One region of the Vibrio cholerae genome, then DNA from elsewhere that is predicted to be linked to it. Evidence: riboswitches for the same ligand, from Rfam matches in the RefSeq annotation. Region 1 holds a riboswitch; the other holds the start of a gene.

Region 1 (7,978 bases):
GACAGTTCCATGTTCTTCTCCTGAATATTGAGTTAAAGGTGTGAGTAATTCGAGTGGGTAGTCATCACTTAGATTCGCGCTAACAAAATCTGCGCTTGTTCGATCATCTTTTTACGACCGAAAATCAGGTGACGACGGCGTCCACCAACCTGACGCCACAATACGGCGCAGCGGATCCCTGACAGGAGTAGGGCGCGCACTTTGTGCTGGTTAGCGGTTTGCTGTAATACGGCTGGAGTGCCAGTCACTTGAATGCGCGGGCCAATTGGGCTAATCACATCAAGGTAAATGCTGGCGAGGTTACTGATCATTTGATCATCAAATAAGTCAAAATGGTCAAGCTGACGCTCAATCATTTGAATGCGGTCACCGAGTTGGCTCATGGCATCGCGGCGACCACTTAATTTACGCTCAAGCGCCATTAGGCTGATCAGGTAACGGGTAATTTCGCTACCTGATGGCGTGCTGTCAATCCCTTTGACCAAGCACTCTAAGCCGAGCTTGAGCTGACTTTCGTGACCGAAAACTTCAAGCGTGTTACTTGGATTGGTACAAGTAATCGCTTTGAGCGACGTTTCAAACGCATCAGAATCACAGTACCCATTTTTGGCGACTTGCTGCACAAGTGCCACTGCCTGACAAATGCCAGCGAAAGCGATGGTACGGTCGTAAATTGCGTTAGCCACGTAAATCTCCTAAAAATTGACTTTAAATGCGCTCTTCAATAATGCCGCCACCAAGGCAGATTTCACCTTGATAAAAGACGGCGGATTGTCCCGGAGTCACGGCCACTTGTGGCTCGTCAAACATCACCTTGATGCGGTCATCACTCAGGGGAATGATGGTACAAGCGATGTCACTTTGACGATAACGCGTCTTCACGCTGCAACGTACAGGTTCTGTGATGGGGGTGCGATCAACCCAATGTAACTGAGCCGCCACCAAACCATGCGATTTGAGTAGGGGATGATCCGCGCCTTGTACCGCGATGAGTACGTTGCGTTTGAGATCTTTATCCGCCACATACCATGGCTGTTCGCTGCTCTCTTTCATACCACCAATGTGCAGACCTTTACGCTGTCCGAGAGTGTGGTACATCAAGCCTTGGTGTTCACCAATCACTTTGCCTTCCGGGGTTTCAATTTTACCCGGTTGGGCTGGCAAATAGCGAGATAAGAAGTCGGTAAATTTGCGCTCACCGATAAAACAAATACCGGTTGAATCTTTCTTCTTCGCGGTAATTAAGCCTTGTTCTTCGGCAATGCGGCGTACTTCAGGTTTTTCTAGTTCACCTACTGGGAATAGGCTACGCGCCACTTGCTCATGACTCAGAGTATAAAGGAAGTAGCTTTGGTCTTTATTACCGTCTAAACCGCGCAGCATTTGCGGTTTTTCGCCATTCTGCGGGAAGGTGCGACGCACATAGTGCCCCATGGCAATGTAGTCCGCATCCAGCACTTCATCAGCAAATTCTAAGAAGGCTTTAAATTTGATCTCTTTATTACACAAAATATCTGGGTTAGGAGTACGTCCCGCCTTATATTCCGCGAGGAAGTATTCAAATACGTTGTCCCAGTATTCTGCTGCGAAGTTAATGGTATGAAGTGGGATGCCGAGTTTGTCACACACCGCCTGAGCATCGGCAAGATCTTCCGCCGCAGTACAATACTCTTCGTTATCGTCTTCTTCCCAGTTTTTCATAAACAGGCCTTCCACTTGGTAACCCTGTTGCTTGAGAAGATAGGCTGAAACAGAGGAATCAACCCCTCCAGACATACCGACAATCACTTTCTTTTGGCTGTTTGCGCTGTGCTCTACAGACATCACTTATCTACCACTTGAGGAACTTGGACGGGGATTCTAACAGAAAGAATTTTTCGAGGACAGATCCGAGACGCTAATCACACTTCCCCGAACTTAAGCGCTATGTTGCTAACCTATTGAATCACTTGTGCTCCAAGCGCTAAGAGAAGAGCGCGAAATAAAATCCTCAGCGTGCAAACGTTTGCTTTTTTTTCCTTTATTGCTGCACTAAAAGGTGCGCGGTAGAATCGGCGCTCCTTTCATCCTTGAACCCAAGTAACCTTTATGAAATTTCCTGGCCAACGCAAATCTAAGCATTATTTTCCGGTTCACGCGCGTGATCCTCTGGTCATTCAAGCGCAAGAAAATAAGAAGATGTCGCGCACCCACATTATCGGTATTGATCAAACCCTAGTGGATATTGAGGCCAAAGTCGATTCAGATTTGATTGAGCGTTATGGTTTAAGTAAAGGACACTCATTGGTCATTGATGATCAGGCTGCAGAAGCGTTATACAACGAATTAAAAGAGCAGCGTTTGATTACCAATGAATATGCAGGTGGAACCATAGGGAATACGCTGCATAATTACTCCGTGCTTGCGGATGATCGCTCCACGCTACTGGGTGTGATGAGCCAAGATATTAAAATTGGCAGTTACGGTTATCGCTATCTGTGTAACACTTCTAGCCGGATGGATCTCAACTATTTACAAGGTGTAGATGGTGCTATTGGCCGCTGCTTTGCCTTGATTACCGAAGATGGTGAACGTACTTTCGCGATCAGCGAAGGTCAAATGAACCAATTACGCCCAGACAGTATTCCTGAAAAAATATTTGCTAGTGCTTCTGCATTAGTGATCACGGCTTATTTAGTTCGTTGTAAAGAAGGCGACCCTATGCCGGAAGCAACAATGCGTGCCATTGAATATGCCAAAAAATATGATGTGCCTGTGGTATTAACCCTAGGTACTAAATTTGTTATTCAAGATGATCCGAAATTCTGGCAAGAATTTTTACGTGATCATGTCACTGTGGTGGCAATGAATGAAGATGAAGCATTAGCTTTAACAGGAGAAAGCGATCCGCTCGCAGCCTCAGATAAAGCGTTAGATTGGGTTGATTTAGTACTGTGTACTGCAGGCCCAGTCGGTTTATTTATGGCGGGTTACACCGAAGATTCCGCTAAACGTGAAACGTCATTACCGTTATTACCGGGATCGGTCCCAGAATTTAACCGCTATGAATTTAGCCGTCCTGCCCGTAAAGAGAGTTGTATAAATCCTATTCGTGTTTATTCACATATTTCACCGTATATGGGCGGTCCAGAGAAGATAAAAAATACCAATGGTGCTGGAGACGCAGCATTATCCGCTCTACTGCATGATATGGCTGCTAATAAATACCATAAAGAAAATGTCCCTAACTCAAGTAAGCATCAACATGAGTTTTTAACCTATTCTTCTTTCTCTCAAGTTTGCAAATACTCTAACCGTGCAAGTTATGAAGTATTGGCGCAGCACTCACCACGTCTTTCACGTGGTCTTCCTGAGCGAGAAGATAGCCTTGAAGAGGCTTATTGGGAAAGATAACAAAAAGGCTCCTTCCGGAGCCTTTATCATTTTAGTTTCTGGCAAAATTACAGAGCGAATTCTTCCAGAGATTTACCTTCATCCAGTGCTTTTTGGATCACTGAAGGAGTACGGCCTTGGCCTGTCCAAGTTTTTTCTTCACCGTTGGTGTCGATATACTTGTATTTTGCAGGGCGAGGTGCACGTTTGCCTTTTGCTTTCGTTTTAGTTTCGCCTGATAGCGCAGAAATAAGCGCTTCGAGGTCGATACCATCTTTAGCAATTTGTTCAGCAATTGCGGCTAATTTCGCTTCTTGCTCTGCACGAGCAGCAATTTCTTCTGCTTCTGCTTCTTTACGCTCTTGAACGACGGTCGTTAATTTATCTAACGCTTCTTCAAGTTGCTCAATAGTCAGTTCGCGTGCATAAGCACGTAGGCTACGAATATTTAATAAAGTCTTAGTGATTTCCGACATTACCATTTCCTGTTCACAATTTGGATAACGAGTTAATACTAAACCTAGCTTATTATACTGACAAGTTTTCGCTGCAAATATTAAGTCAAAATAGTAAGAAAGTAAAAATATAAAATGATGTTTATTTAATGAATTTACTATTTAGAATACTGCAGACGCATATAAAAGCAGCTGCAGGAACTTATCATACAGGTAAATAATATTAGTTCTATATATCAAGTCTTGCGGTGTTTTTATGAAATAAGTATCAATGAAATGATTGATTTGTGAGCTGTGGCACTTGTTTTTCTCACTGGAACCTAGTTGCATTGATATTTTTGTTAAGTAAAATGTCTCTCACCTAATGCGAAAAGCAGACTAAATGAGCCAAATGAATTGGCAGATTAGGATGAAGTTTTCGCCGTAGAGGAGCGGTTACGAAAAGTATCCACAGTTGGGGTGATGCCAATGAATTGTGGAAAAAGGCGTTGCCGCCGAAGTCAACTTGCCCATCAACGCAGTTGGCTGGGGTTACATTCAATAGGTGTAACACTGCCATAGTCTATATTGTTGTTAAACTATGGAGCGCTACTGTAGGGTTGGGTGAAGTGTTCGCTTCCCTTTCGCTTAGTTCAACATAAATTAAGTTGACATGATGTCGCTTGATTTGTCTGCAGTAGATCTCTAACCATTTTTTACTGGTTTAGGAAGATCATGAATTTAATCGATTTTGCTTCTTCGCCACTCTCTGTTTTACCACCGCTGGTGGCATTGAGTTTGGCTATTGTGACTCGCCGTGTACTTCTTTCTCTTGGCGTGGGGATTTTTTTAGGTGCTTTACTGCTGGCTGATTATTCTATTGGTCAGTCGTTGCAATATATCGCCACACAAGTGGGTAGCGTGTTTGTCAAAGAGGGCGCGATCAATGCTTGGAATATGAGTATTGTCGGCTTTTTACTGTTACTGGGTATGATGACTGCGCTACTGACGTTGTCGGGCGGCACTCGCGCTTTTGCTCAGTGGGCACAAGTCCGGGTGAAAAGTAAACGTGGCTCTAAATTACTGGCGGCATTTTTAGGCGTATTCATTTTTGTTGACGACTATTTTAATAGCCTCGCTGTCGGTTCTATTTCTCGCCCAGTGACCGATCGTTTTTACGTTTCGCGTGCCAAACTCGCTTACATTCTCGATTCTACTGCTGCGCCTATGTGTGTGGTCATGCCCGCCTCAAGTTGGGGCGCGTATATCATGACCATTATCGGTGGCATTTTAGTTTCGCACGGTATCGAGGAGTATTCCGCATTAGGTGCTTATCTGCGTTTAGTGCCGATGAACTTCTATGCGATCTTTGCGTTGCTGATGGTATTTGCGGTGGTGTGGTTCCAAATGGATATCGGCCAGATGCGCAAGCATGAAATTGCCGCTTCTCAAGGGCGTGGTTTTGATGAAGACCCGAGTACAGATACACAAGAGGCTCACGAACTCAATGAAGAGCTTGATATTCGTGAAAGTGAACGCGGTACAGTACTCGATCTCATGTTGCCGATTGTATTTTTGGTCGTTGCGACCATTGGTGCAATGATTTGGACTGGCGCAAGTGCATTAGCGGAAAGTGGTCAGTCATTTGATATTTTTGGGGCGTTTGAAAATACCAATGTTGGTACTTCATTGGTATATGGTGGATTAGTCGGTCTGGCGATGGCTTTCGTGACCGTGTTGCGCCAAAAACTACCGATGGCTGAAATCGCAAAAACCTTATGGATTGGTGCGAAATCGATGTTTGGTGCAATTTTGATCCTGATTTTTGCGTGGACCATAGGTTCTGTCATCGGTGACATGAAGACCGGTGCTTATCTCTCTTCTCTCGTACAAGGCAATATTGACCCACATTGGCTTCCGGTCATTCTGTTCATCTTGTCAGGCGCGATGGCTTTCTCTACCGGCACATCATGGGGCACTTTTGGCATCATGCTGCCGATTGCGGGTGACATGGCGGGCGCTACAGATATTGCACTTATGCTGCCGATGCTCGGTGCGGTGCTTGCCGGTTCCGTATTTGGCGATCACTGTTCTCCGATTTCAGATACCACGATTCTCTCTTCGACGGGAGCACGTTGTCATCATATTGACCACGTTGCGACTCAACTGCCTTACGCATTGGCGGTTGCGTTAGTGTCAGCGATTGGTTACGTGGTGCTGGGAATTTTTGCTTCACTCGGGCTGGCTTTAGCTGCCGCATCCGTGAGCTTTGTGGTGGTTTGCTTAATTTTTGCAGCACTATCAAAAGCCAAAGTGAGCAAACAGGTGTCTGCCTAATTCGCATCGCTATAGAGATAAGAGGCCAGTCGGCCTCTTTTTTTATCGCTAACCTTAGTTGCAGCTTTGAGTTGTGGTGATGAGCTCTTAAAGCCGTCATAAAAAAATAACCAGAAAAGTGTCAATTTGTGGTTGAAAAAAAAACTTAGCTTGGTTAGTGTGAAGGCAGTTCTCAAACAGACAGAAACCACTAAGTATGCGTAATTTCGTAATGAACATTCATCACCATCATCATCCCTAAGGTGTCTTTCGGGAGATGTACGCATACCCGGGGGACAGGAATCTCCCGGAGTTGAAATCAGAGCCATAAAAAGATTCTAACCCTCGGGAGACCAAACCTCCCGAGGGTTTTTCGTTTTAAGCTTTGGAAAAATTATTAAATTCAACAAATTGCAAAGGAAGAATGACATGCAAACACAACGACTCAGAATCGCGATACAGAAAAAAGGCCGCCTGAGCCAAGAGTGCCAAGAACTGCTGAAAAAATGCGGTGTGAAATTCAACATCATGGGTGAGCGCTTGGTGGTTCATTCACTGAATATGCCGATTGACCTGTTGTTGGTGCGTGACGATGACATTCCAGGACTGATCATGGATGGGGTGGTGGATTTGGGTTTTGTTGGTGAAAACGTGCTTGAAGAAACACGTTTAGATCGCCTAGCGCTCAACCAACGTAACGAATTTATCACTCTGCGCCGTATGGATTTTGGTGGTTGCCGTCTCTCGATCGCGATTGAAAAAGATGCTGAGTATCGTGGCCCGCAAGATCTGAATGGTAAGCGTATTGCCACCACCTACCCACAACTGCTCAAAGCTTATATGGATCGCCAAGGCGTGGATTTCAGCACCTGTATGTTGACGGGTTCGGTTGAAGTTGCACCACGCGCGGGGTTAGCGGATGCGATTGCGGATCTGGTCTCCACTGGCGCAACCTTGGAAGCCAACGGTCTTAAAGAAGTGGAAGTGATTTTTGAATCGAAAGCGACGCTTATTCAGCGCCCAGGTGTTTTTGCTGCCGATAAAGCCGCACTGATCGATAAACTCCTCACTCGCATGCACGGCGTGCAACAAGCCAAAGAATCGAAATACATCATGCTGCACGCTCCGGTTGAGAAGCTGGCGCAAATCAAAACCTTGTTGCCCGGAGCGGAAGACCCAACAGTGCTTCCCTTGTCTGCCGACAAATCCAAAGTTGCAGTGCACATGGTGAGTTCGGAAAATCTATTCTGGGAAACCATGGAACAACTGAAAGCCCTCGGTGCCAGCTCAATTCTGGTGTTACCGATTGAAAAAATGATGGAGTAAGGCGATGAGAACCGTTGTTTGGCAATCGTTGAGTGAAGCTCAGCAAGAATCGATTTTAGAACGTCCTGCGATTACCGAAGGAGCAAACATCACTGCCGCAGTTGCGCAGGTGATTGCGAAAGTGCGCAGTGAGGGTGATGCAGCCCTGTTTGAATTAACTGAAAAATTTGATCGTGTAAAACCCGCTTCACTGCGCGTATCTCGCGAAGAGATGGATGCCGCGGCCGCGCGTTTGTCGGAAACAATGAAACAGGCGTTGGAGCTGGCATACAACAACATCAGCAAATTCCACAAGGCGCAGAAAGCTCAGCCAATCAAAGTGGAAACCATGCCCGGAGTGGTGTGTGAACAAGTGACTCGTCCGATCAATAAAGTGGGTCTGTATATTCCGGGTGGTAGCGCGCCGCTACCATCAACCGTGCTAATGCTTGGTGTGCCTGCACAAATTGCAGGCTGCCGTAAAGTGGTGCTTTGCTCACCACCGCCCATCGCTGATGAAATTCTCTACGTCGCTAAGCTGTGTAACATCG
Region 2 (7,978 bases), 740 kb from region 1:
ATACGTTTCGGTGCTTTGAGCTTTTTGACAATCGCGAGGACCGCAATTGGGTCGGTGGGGGAAATGAGTGCGCCAAATAACAAGCAGTAAACCAAATCAAACTGGATACCGATTAATTGGCAGAAACCATAGAGAGTAAATCCAATAAAGAAAGTCGAAAACAGCGTTGCGCCAAGAGCCAATACCGTAATTTCCCATTTCTGATCTTTTAGATTTGGCAGCTTAATGCCAAGACCTCCAGCGAAAAGAAGAAACCCTAAAATCCCTTTGAGTAGAAAATTTTCAAAGTTAATACTGGTGACGGTTTCGGTGGCGATTTGATTGAGATGAAACCAGTCGTTTTGACCCGCGATCAAGATCAGTAACGATAACATCATCGAACCTGCGGTGATTGCGATGGTAGTCTGCATTCGGCTGATCTTGCTATTAATAAATGCAATCAACATGGCTGCCGCAGAGAGGAAGCACAAAGTGTAGTAGACGGACATTCTCTTCTCAGTGTGTGTAACAATTTGTGAACGAAATTGTCTTTCTCTGTTGAGTAAATAGCAAATACTTTTTCATCACATAGGGTTCAGCTCACATCATCATGGTGAGTCACGAAAGAATGGTTGTTTTAGACGTCTAGATTTCTGAATTTTGTGTGATAGGATGTGGCAAACGCATAAGGAATGAGGCGGTATTGTGGGAAAAGAAGTAAGACAACAACTCGAACAGCAATTGAAACAACGTATCCTACTGATTGATGGTGGTATGGGTACCATGATTCAGAGTTATAAGTTACAAGAGGAAGACTATCGCGGTGCACGATTTGTCGATTGGCACTGTGATTTGAAAGGAAATAACGACCTCTTAGTGCTTACTCAGCCGCAAATTATTAAAGAGATTCACTCCGCTTACCTTGAAGCTGGGGCGGATATTCTTGAGACCAACACCTTTAACTCAACCACGATTGCCATGGCAGACTATGACATGCAATCGCTCAGCGCCGAAATTAACTTTGCCGCCGCTAAGCTTGCACGTGAAGTCGCGGATGAGTGGACGGCTAAAGATGCAAGTCGGCCACGTTATGTGGCTGGTGTGCTTGGGCCAACCAACCGTACTTGCTCTATTTCGCCAGATGTGAACGATCCGGGATTTCGTAACGTCACTTTTGATGGGCTTGTTGAAGCTTATTCCGAATCGACGCGCGCTTTGATCAAAGGTGGCAGCGATCTGATCCTCATTGAAACCATTTTCGATACACTGAACGCCAAAGCCTGTGCGTTTGCTGTCGATAGCGTATTTGAAGAGCTGGGCATCAGCTTACCTGTGATGATTTCCGGCACGATTACCGATGCCTCTGGGCGAACTCTGTCAGGACAGACAACGGAAGCTTTCTACAACGCCTTGCGTCATGTACGGCCGATTTCGTTTGGCTTGAACTGTGCGTTAGGCCCTGATGAGCTGCGCCAGTACGTGGAAGAGCTTTCACGCATTTCAGAATGCTATGTTTCCGCGCACCCAAATGCCGGACTGCCCAACGCGTTTGGCGAATACGATCTCTCTGCCGAGGAGATGGCAGAACATATTGCGGAATGGGCGCAAGCAGGCTTTCTTAACTTAGTCGGTGGTTGCTGTGGTACAACACCTGAGCATATCGCCGCCATTGCCAAAGCCGTCGAGGGTGTGAAACCAAGGGCTCTGCCAGATCTGAAAGTAGAATGTCGTCTCTCGGGTTTAGAGCCGCTCAATATTGGCCCTGAAACCTTGTTTGTTAACGTGGGCGAACGTACTAACGTCACCGGTTCAGCGCGTTTTAAGCGTTTAATTAAAGAAGAGCAATACGACGAAGCGCTCGATGTGGCGCGTGAGCAAGTCGAAAACGGCGCGCAGATCATCGATATCAATATGGATGAAGGCATGTTGGACGCCGAGGCGTGCATGGTGCGCTTTTTGAATCTATGCGCCTCTGAACCAGAAATATCCAAAGTTCCGGTGATGGTCGACTCCTCTAAATGGGAAGTCATTGAAGCGGGTCTGAAATGCATTCAGGGTAAAGGCATCGTTAACTCTATCTCTCTAAAAGAAGGGAAAGAGAAGTTTATTGCCCAAGCCAAATTGGTGCGTCGCTATGGTGCAGCCGTGATTGTGATGGCGTTTGACGAAGTGGGCCAAGCCGATACCCGTGAGCGCAAATTAGAGATCTGTCGTCGGGCTTACCATATTTTGGTCGATGAAGTGGGCTTCCCACCGGAAGATATTATTTTCGACCCGAACATCTTTGCCGTTGCGACCGGAATTGATGAGCACAATAACTATGCGCTGGATTTCATTAATGCAGTGGCGGACATTAAGCGTGAGCTACCGCATGCGATGATTTCTGGCGGTGTTTCTAACGTTTCCTTCTCTTTCCGCGGCAACAACTATGTGCGTGAAGCGATCCATGCTGTATTCCTTTATCACTGCTTTAAACATGGTATGGACATGGGGATTGTCAACGCAGGGCAGCTTGAAATCTACGATAACGTTCCGCTGAAACTGCGTGAGGCAGTGGAAGATGTGATCCTCAATCGACGTAGCGATGGCACGGAAAGACTGCTTGAGATCGCAGAAGCGTATCGCGAAAACAGTGTTGGTAAAGAAGAGGATGCTTCTGCGTTAGAGTGGCGCGCATGGCCTGTGGCTAAGCGCCTAGAGCACGCTTTAGTCAAAGGCATCACCGAATTTATCGTCCAAGACACTGAAGAAGCACGTCAGCAAGCCAGTAAACCGCTGGAAGTGATTGAAGGGCCGCTGATGGATGGCATGAACGTGGTCGGTGACTTGTTCGGGGAAGGGAAAATGTTCCTACCGCAAGTCGTAAAATCCGCGCGTGTCATGAAACAAGCCGTTGCGTATCTTGAGCCTTTCATTAATGCGCAAAAAAGTGGTAGCACTTCAAATGGTAAGATTTTGCTGGCGACCGTAAAAGGCGATGTGCATGACATTGGTAAGAACATTGTTGGCGTCGTGCTGCAGTGTAATAACTTCGAGATCATCGATCTTGGTGTGATGGTGCCTTGCGAGCAGATCCTCAAAGTCGCACGCGAGCAAAATGTCGATATCATCGGTCTCTCTGGGCTTATCACGCCGTCTTTGGATGAGATGGTACACGTGGCGAAAGAGATGGAGCGACAAGGGTTTGAACTACCACTCTTGATTGGTGGGGCAACAACGTCTAAAGCGCATACTGCGGTGAAGATTGAACAGAATTATCATGCGCCTGTGGTGTACGTGAATAACGCGTCGCGCGCGGTAGGGGTGTGCACATCATTATTGTCTGATGAACTGCGCTCCGGATTTATCGAACGTTTGGATCTCGATTATGAGCGCACGCGTGATCAGCATGCGCGTAAAACGCCCAAATCGCGTCCAGTCACGTTAGAGCAGGCACGTGCTAATAAAGCGGCGCTGGATTGGGCAAATTACACGCCGCCCGCTCCTGCGAAACCGGGTGTGCATGTGTTTGAAAACATTGCGTTAGCCACACTACGTCCTTATATCGACTGGACGCCTTTCTTTATGACTTGGTCGCTTATGGGCAAATACCCTGCTATTTTGGAGCATGAAGAGGTTGGTGAAGAGGCCAAACGTCTGTTTCATGATGCCAATGCCTTACTTGATAAAGTAGAGCGAGAAGGACTACTGAAAGCCAGTGGTATGTGTGCACTGTTCCCAGCAGCCAGCGTGGGTGATGACATTGAGGTGTACAGTGATGAATCGCGTACGCAAGTCGCGCATGTGCTGTACAACTTGCGTCAGCAGACCGAAAAGCCGAAAGGAGCCAACTACTGTTTGTCGGACTATGTTGCTCCGAAAGAGAGCGGTAAACGTGATTGGATTGGCGCGTTTGCAGTAACCGGTGGCATTGGTGAGCGAGCGTTGGCCGATGCTTATAAAGCTCAGGGTGATGATTACAATGCGATCATGATCCAAGCAGTGGCCGATCGTTTGGCGGAAGCCTTTGCGGAATATCTGCATGAAAAAGTGCGTAAAGAGATTTGGGGTTATGCGAGCGATGAAAATCTCTCCAATGATGAACTGATCCGTGAGCGTTATCAGGGCATTCGACCAGCGCCGGGGTATCCCGCGTGTCCTGAGCATACCGAGAAAGCGACTTTGTGGCAGATGCTGAATGTCGAAGAGACCATCGGCATGTCACTGACCACAAGCTATGCGATGTGGCCGGGCGCTTCGGTATCCGGTTGGTATTTCTCGCATCCCGATTCTCGCTATTTTGCGGTAGCGCAGATCCAACCAGATCAACTGCACAGCTACGCTGAGCGTAAAGGTTGGCGTTTGGAAGAAGCTGAAAAGTGGCTAGCGCCTAACCTTGATGCTTAATCAGTAAGACCTCCATCCACAATAAAAGAGGCCACATCATGTGGCCTCTGGTTTTATCTCGTGAGTTTGATTTTACTCTTGCTCAAACAGCTCTTTATGCAGCTTCTGCACCGCTTGTTTAGAGACAGATTCATGCAGCAAGAAACAGAGGTTATGCGCGCTGGCGCCATAGCAAATCATACGGAGGTTGTAATCTTCCAATACACTGAACACTTGCTTCGCGTAGCCGCGGCTCTCTTTCATCTTGTTGCCGATCAGAGCAATCAGACACAGGTTGTATTCGACTTCGACCGTGCATAGCTCCTCTAACTCGGCGCGCACCGCTTCAGGCAATTCTGGCGCACCGCCTGAGGTATCGGTTTTATCCAGTGTCAGTGACACGCTGATTTCTGATGTGGTGATGAGATCGACCGAAATTTTATGCTTGGCGAGAATTTCGAACACTTTGGCGAGGAAGCCGTAAGCATGGAACATCTGCGCGCTACGCAGTGTCACCATGGTTTGATTACAGCGTAGTGCAAGTGCGCGATACAGTGGCGCGCTTTCGACTTGTTTACGAATCCAAGTGCCGCCTTTTTCCGGTTCTTTTGATGAGCCAACAAACACGGGAATGCCATGGCGTACCGCTGGAAGCAAGGTAGATGGATGCAAAATCTTGGCACCAAAATTGGCCATTTCTGAGGCTTCGCTAAAGCTTATCTCAGGAATCGGCGCTGCTTTTGGCGCGATACGTGGATCGGTACTGTAGATCCCCGGCACGTCAGTCCAAATTTCCAAGCCACAAGCTTGCACGGCTTCGGCAATCAAAGCGGCTGAATAATCACTGCCGCCGCGGCCTAAAGTGGTGGTATTACCTTGCGCATCAGAGCCGATGAAACCTTGAGTCACGACAACATATTGCTCACACAGTGGTACCAGTTTCTCTTTGGCTAATTGAGCGATTTCTTTCAATTGAGGTTCGGCGCGACCGTAATGATCGTCAGTGCGTAGCACTTCGCGGATATCAAAACGTACCGCGTCGACACCACGCTCACGCATCAGTTGAGTGAGGATGTAGGTGGAGATGAGCTCACCACAGGCGACGAGATGGTCGGTCAGTTTTTTACTGGATTGAAATGACGCCGCTTCTGCAGCACTGGCCACAGAATCTAGCACGGCTTTGACTTCTTTTTCGACGCGTGTCGGATCGGCGAGCTGGTCGATAATCACATAATGGATATCGGCCAACTGTTGCAAAATCGCTTGGCGGCGTTCAGCTGAGGCCACGCCATTGGCGAGTTCGACCAATAAATTGGTCACCCCAGAGCAGGCGCTGCTGACCACTAAGCGTGTTTGTGGATTGTTTTCGATAATGGCCGAACAACGGCTCATGGCTTCAAAGTTGGCGACACTAGTACCACCAAATTTGGCGACGTTAAATGTGCTCACGGCAATTCTCCCAGACTTCCTGAAAAACGAGTTGTTGGTAACCCAACGTCCAATGTTGTGAAGAGAGTGTTTTTTATAGAGCAAAATAGAGGAGTGACTATAGAAAGATTTCCCTCAGAAGCTCTTCATCAGATTCGAGCTGATGACAGTTGAAGGGATTCAGCCCATTCAACCGATAAACCAAAGCCACAACTTTGATTCACCTCGGCACTACTCCCCCTGAATGTTCTGTATTGGAGTTGAGGCTCCACAAAACATCTGCCTGGGCAGTGCTCCTCTTCTGCTAGATAGCTCACACATTGAACGGTGTTGGTGAAATCTTGTCAACGACAAAATGTTCCAAAAGTGCAAATAAAAATGACATTAGTGTGACAAGGATTAACACTCTGGACATAGGTCGAATTGTTGCTGCAACTTAATTGCATTACTCTGATGGTTCTGGTCGCCACAACAAGGAGTCGTTATGACAATTCGCAGTTTTATCCCCCCGCATCGGATCTTGATGGGCCCTGGGCCTTCGGCTATTTCCCCTCAAGTCCTGCAAGCGCTCAGCCGCCCAACGGTTGGTCATCTTGATCCACTGTTTATCGGTATGATGGATGAGCTGAAACAGCTCTTGAAATATGCTTTCCAAACGGAAAACGAATTTACGATTGCCGTTTCTGCGCCGGGTAGTGCGGGTATGGAAGCCTGTTTTGTTAACCTCGTCGAGCCGGGCGATAAAGTGATTGTTTGCCGCAATGGGGTGTTTGGTGAGCGAATGCGCGATAACGCTGTGCGTTGTGGGGCCGAAGTTGTGGTGGTTGATGATGAATGGGGTTGCCCAGTCAGCGTTGAAAAAGTGCAAGCCGCGATAGATGAGCATCCGGATGCGAAAATACTGGCTTTTGTACAAGCAGAAACGTCAACCGGAGCCTTAAGTGATGCGCAAGCGTTAGGTGCTCTAGCGAAGCAGCATGGTTTGTTGACGATTGTCGATGCGGTGACGTCGCTTGGCGGCGTTCCCCTGCTGGTGGATGAGTGGCAACTGGATGTGGTGTATTCTGGCAGCCAAAAATGCCTCTCTTGTGTGCCAGGATTGGCTCCGTTGACGTTTTCACCTCGTGCCATTGAGAAGATTCAATCACGAAAAACACCGATTCAAAGCTGGTTCTTGGATCAAAGCTTGGTATTAGGTTATTGGAGTGGCGCAGGCAAACGTAGTTATCACCATACCGCTCCGGTTAATAGTTTGTACGCGCTGCACGAAGCGTTACTGCTTTTGCAACAAGAAGGTTTAGATCACGCGTGGCAGCGCCATCGTCTGATGCATGAGAAGCTTAAACAAGGGTTAGAGCAACTCGGTTTTCAATTTGTGGTCGCAGAGCCGTATCGTTTGCCGCAGTTGAACGCGATTTATGTGCCGGAAGGTATTGAGGAAGCCAAAGTACGCAGCCATCTACTCAATGAATACAATTTGGAAATTGGCGCTGGGCTCGGGGCATTAGCCGGCAAAGCGTGGCGCATTGGGGTGATGGGCTATGGCGCGCGTTCAGAAAATATCGCGCTCTGTTTGCGAGCGCTCGAAGAGTCGCTGCTTTAATACCATACGCAAGAGAAAAGCTGTATGAAAGAGAAATAAGGGTGGCTTAAAAGCCACCCTTATTGTTTCTCGCAGAGCTTAGGGTGTCGCGGCTGAGGGAGCTTCAGCATCAGATGCGGCACTGTTGACCTTTATCGAGGGGTGGTACTGGACTGTACTGAAATCTTGATTGGGGAACAGAAATTCGGCCTCGCGGCGGATTTGCTGCGCACGGCTCGTATCGCCTAAACCTTGATAAGCCAAAATCAGGTTTGAATAGAAGGCCGGGCGCGGTTTATGTTGAATGATCTGTAACGACCAATCGATATAGGGTTGGATAAGCTCCGCTTTTTGTTCATGGAGCCCGATGTTCAGATAGGTGCTGTAGATATCCCAATCAAATCTGTCTTGCCATACCAATGGGTTAGTCACGTTTTTCAGCAATTCAGGATTGAGTGGCTGAGATTTTTCAAATTGCGTTAACACATAGTTGGTGTGTAACGCTGTGACCATATACAAGCTGGTGACAATCGGCAGCACTAAGCTGGTAATGCGCAGTAAAGATTTCGTGAGCGTGGTGAAACTGGCCAGTCGATAGCGTGCGACTCGTTGATCTACCCAGTA

Evidence for each region. A riboswitch is a leader RNA that binds a small molecule or an ion and turns the genes downstream of it on or off. The one in region 1 is predicted to bind lysine.
Region 2: another riboswitch for lysine. It lies ahead of lysC (lysine-sensitive aspartokinase 3); the one in region 1 lies ahead of F0316_RS08455 (Na+/H+ antiporter NhaC family protein).

Annotation. Positions count from the first base shown of each region.
Region 1 is NZ_CP043554.1:1,825,162-1,833,139, reverse strand. It holds gene purB (adenylosuccinate lyase) at 1-11, opposite strand, end outside; gene hflD (high frequency lysogenization protein HflD) at 69-686, opposite strand; gene mnmA (tRNA 2-thiouridine(34) synthase MnmA) at 709-1,824, opposite strand; gene F0316_RS08465 (inosine/guanosine kinase) at 2,089-3,393, shown strand; gene F0316_RS08460 (H-NS family histone-like protein) at 3,441-3,848, opposite strand; lysine riboswitch at 4,244-4,426, shown strand; gene F0316_RS08455 (Na+/H+ antiporter NhaC family protein) at 4,542-6,143, shown strand; His leader region at 6,363-6,496, shown strand; gene hisG (ATP phosphoribosyltransferase) at 6,552-7,448, shown strand; gene hisD (histidinol dehydrogenase) at 7,453-7,978, shown strand, end outside.
Region 2 is NZ_CP043554.1:2,561,375-2,569,352, reverse strand. It holds gene F0316_RS11945 (cation:proton antiporter) at 1-488, opposite strand, end outside; gene metH (methionine synthase) at 685-4,365, shown strand; gene lysC (lysine-sensitive aspartokinase 3) at 4,438-5,793, opposite strand; lysine riboswitch at 5,904-6,081, opposite strand; gene F0316_RS11930 (pyridoxal-phosphate-dependent aminotransferase family protein) at 6,257-7,375, shown strand; gene F0316_RS11925 (oligosaccharyltransferase) at 7,454-7,978, opposite strand, start outside.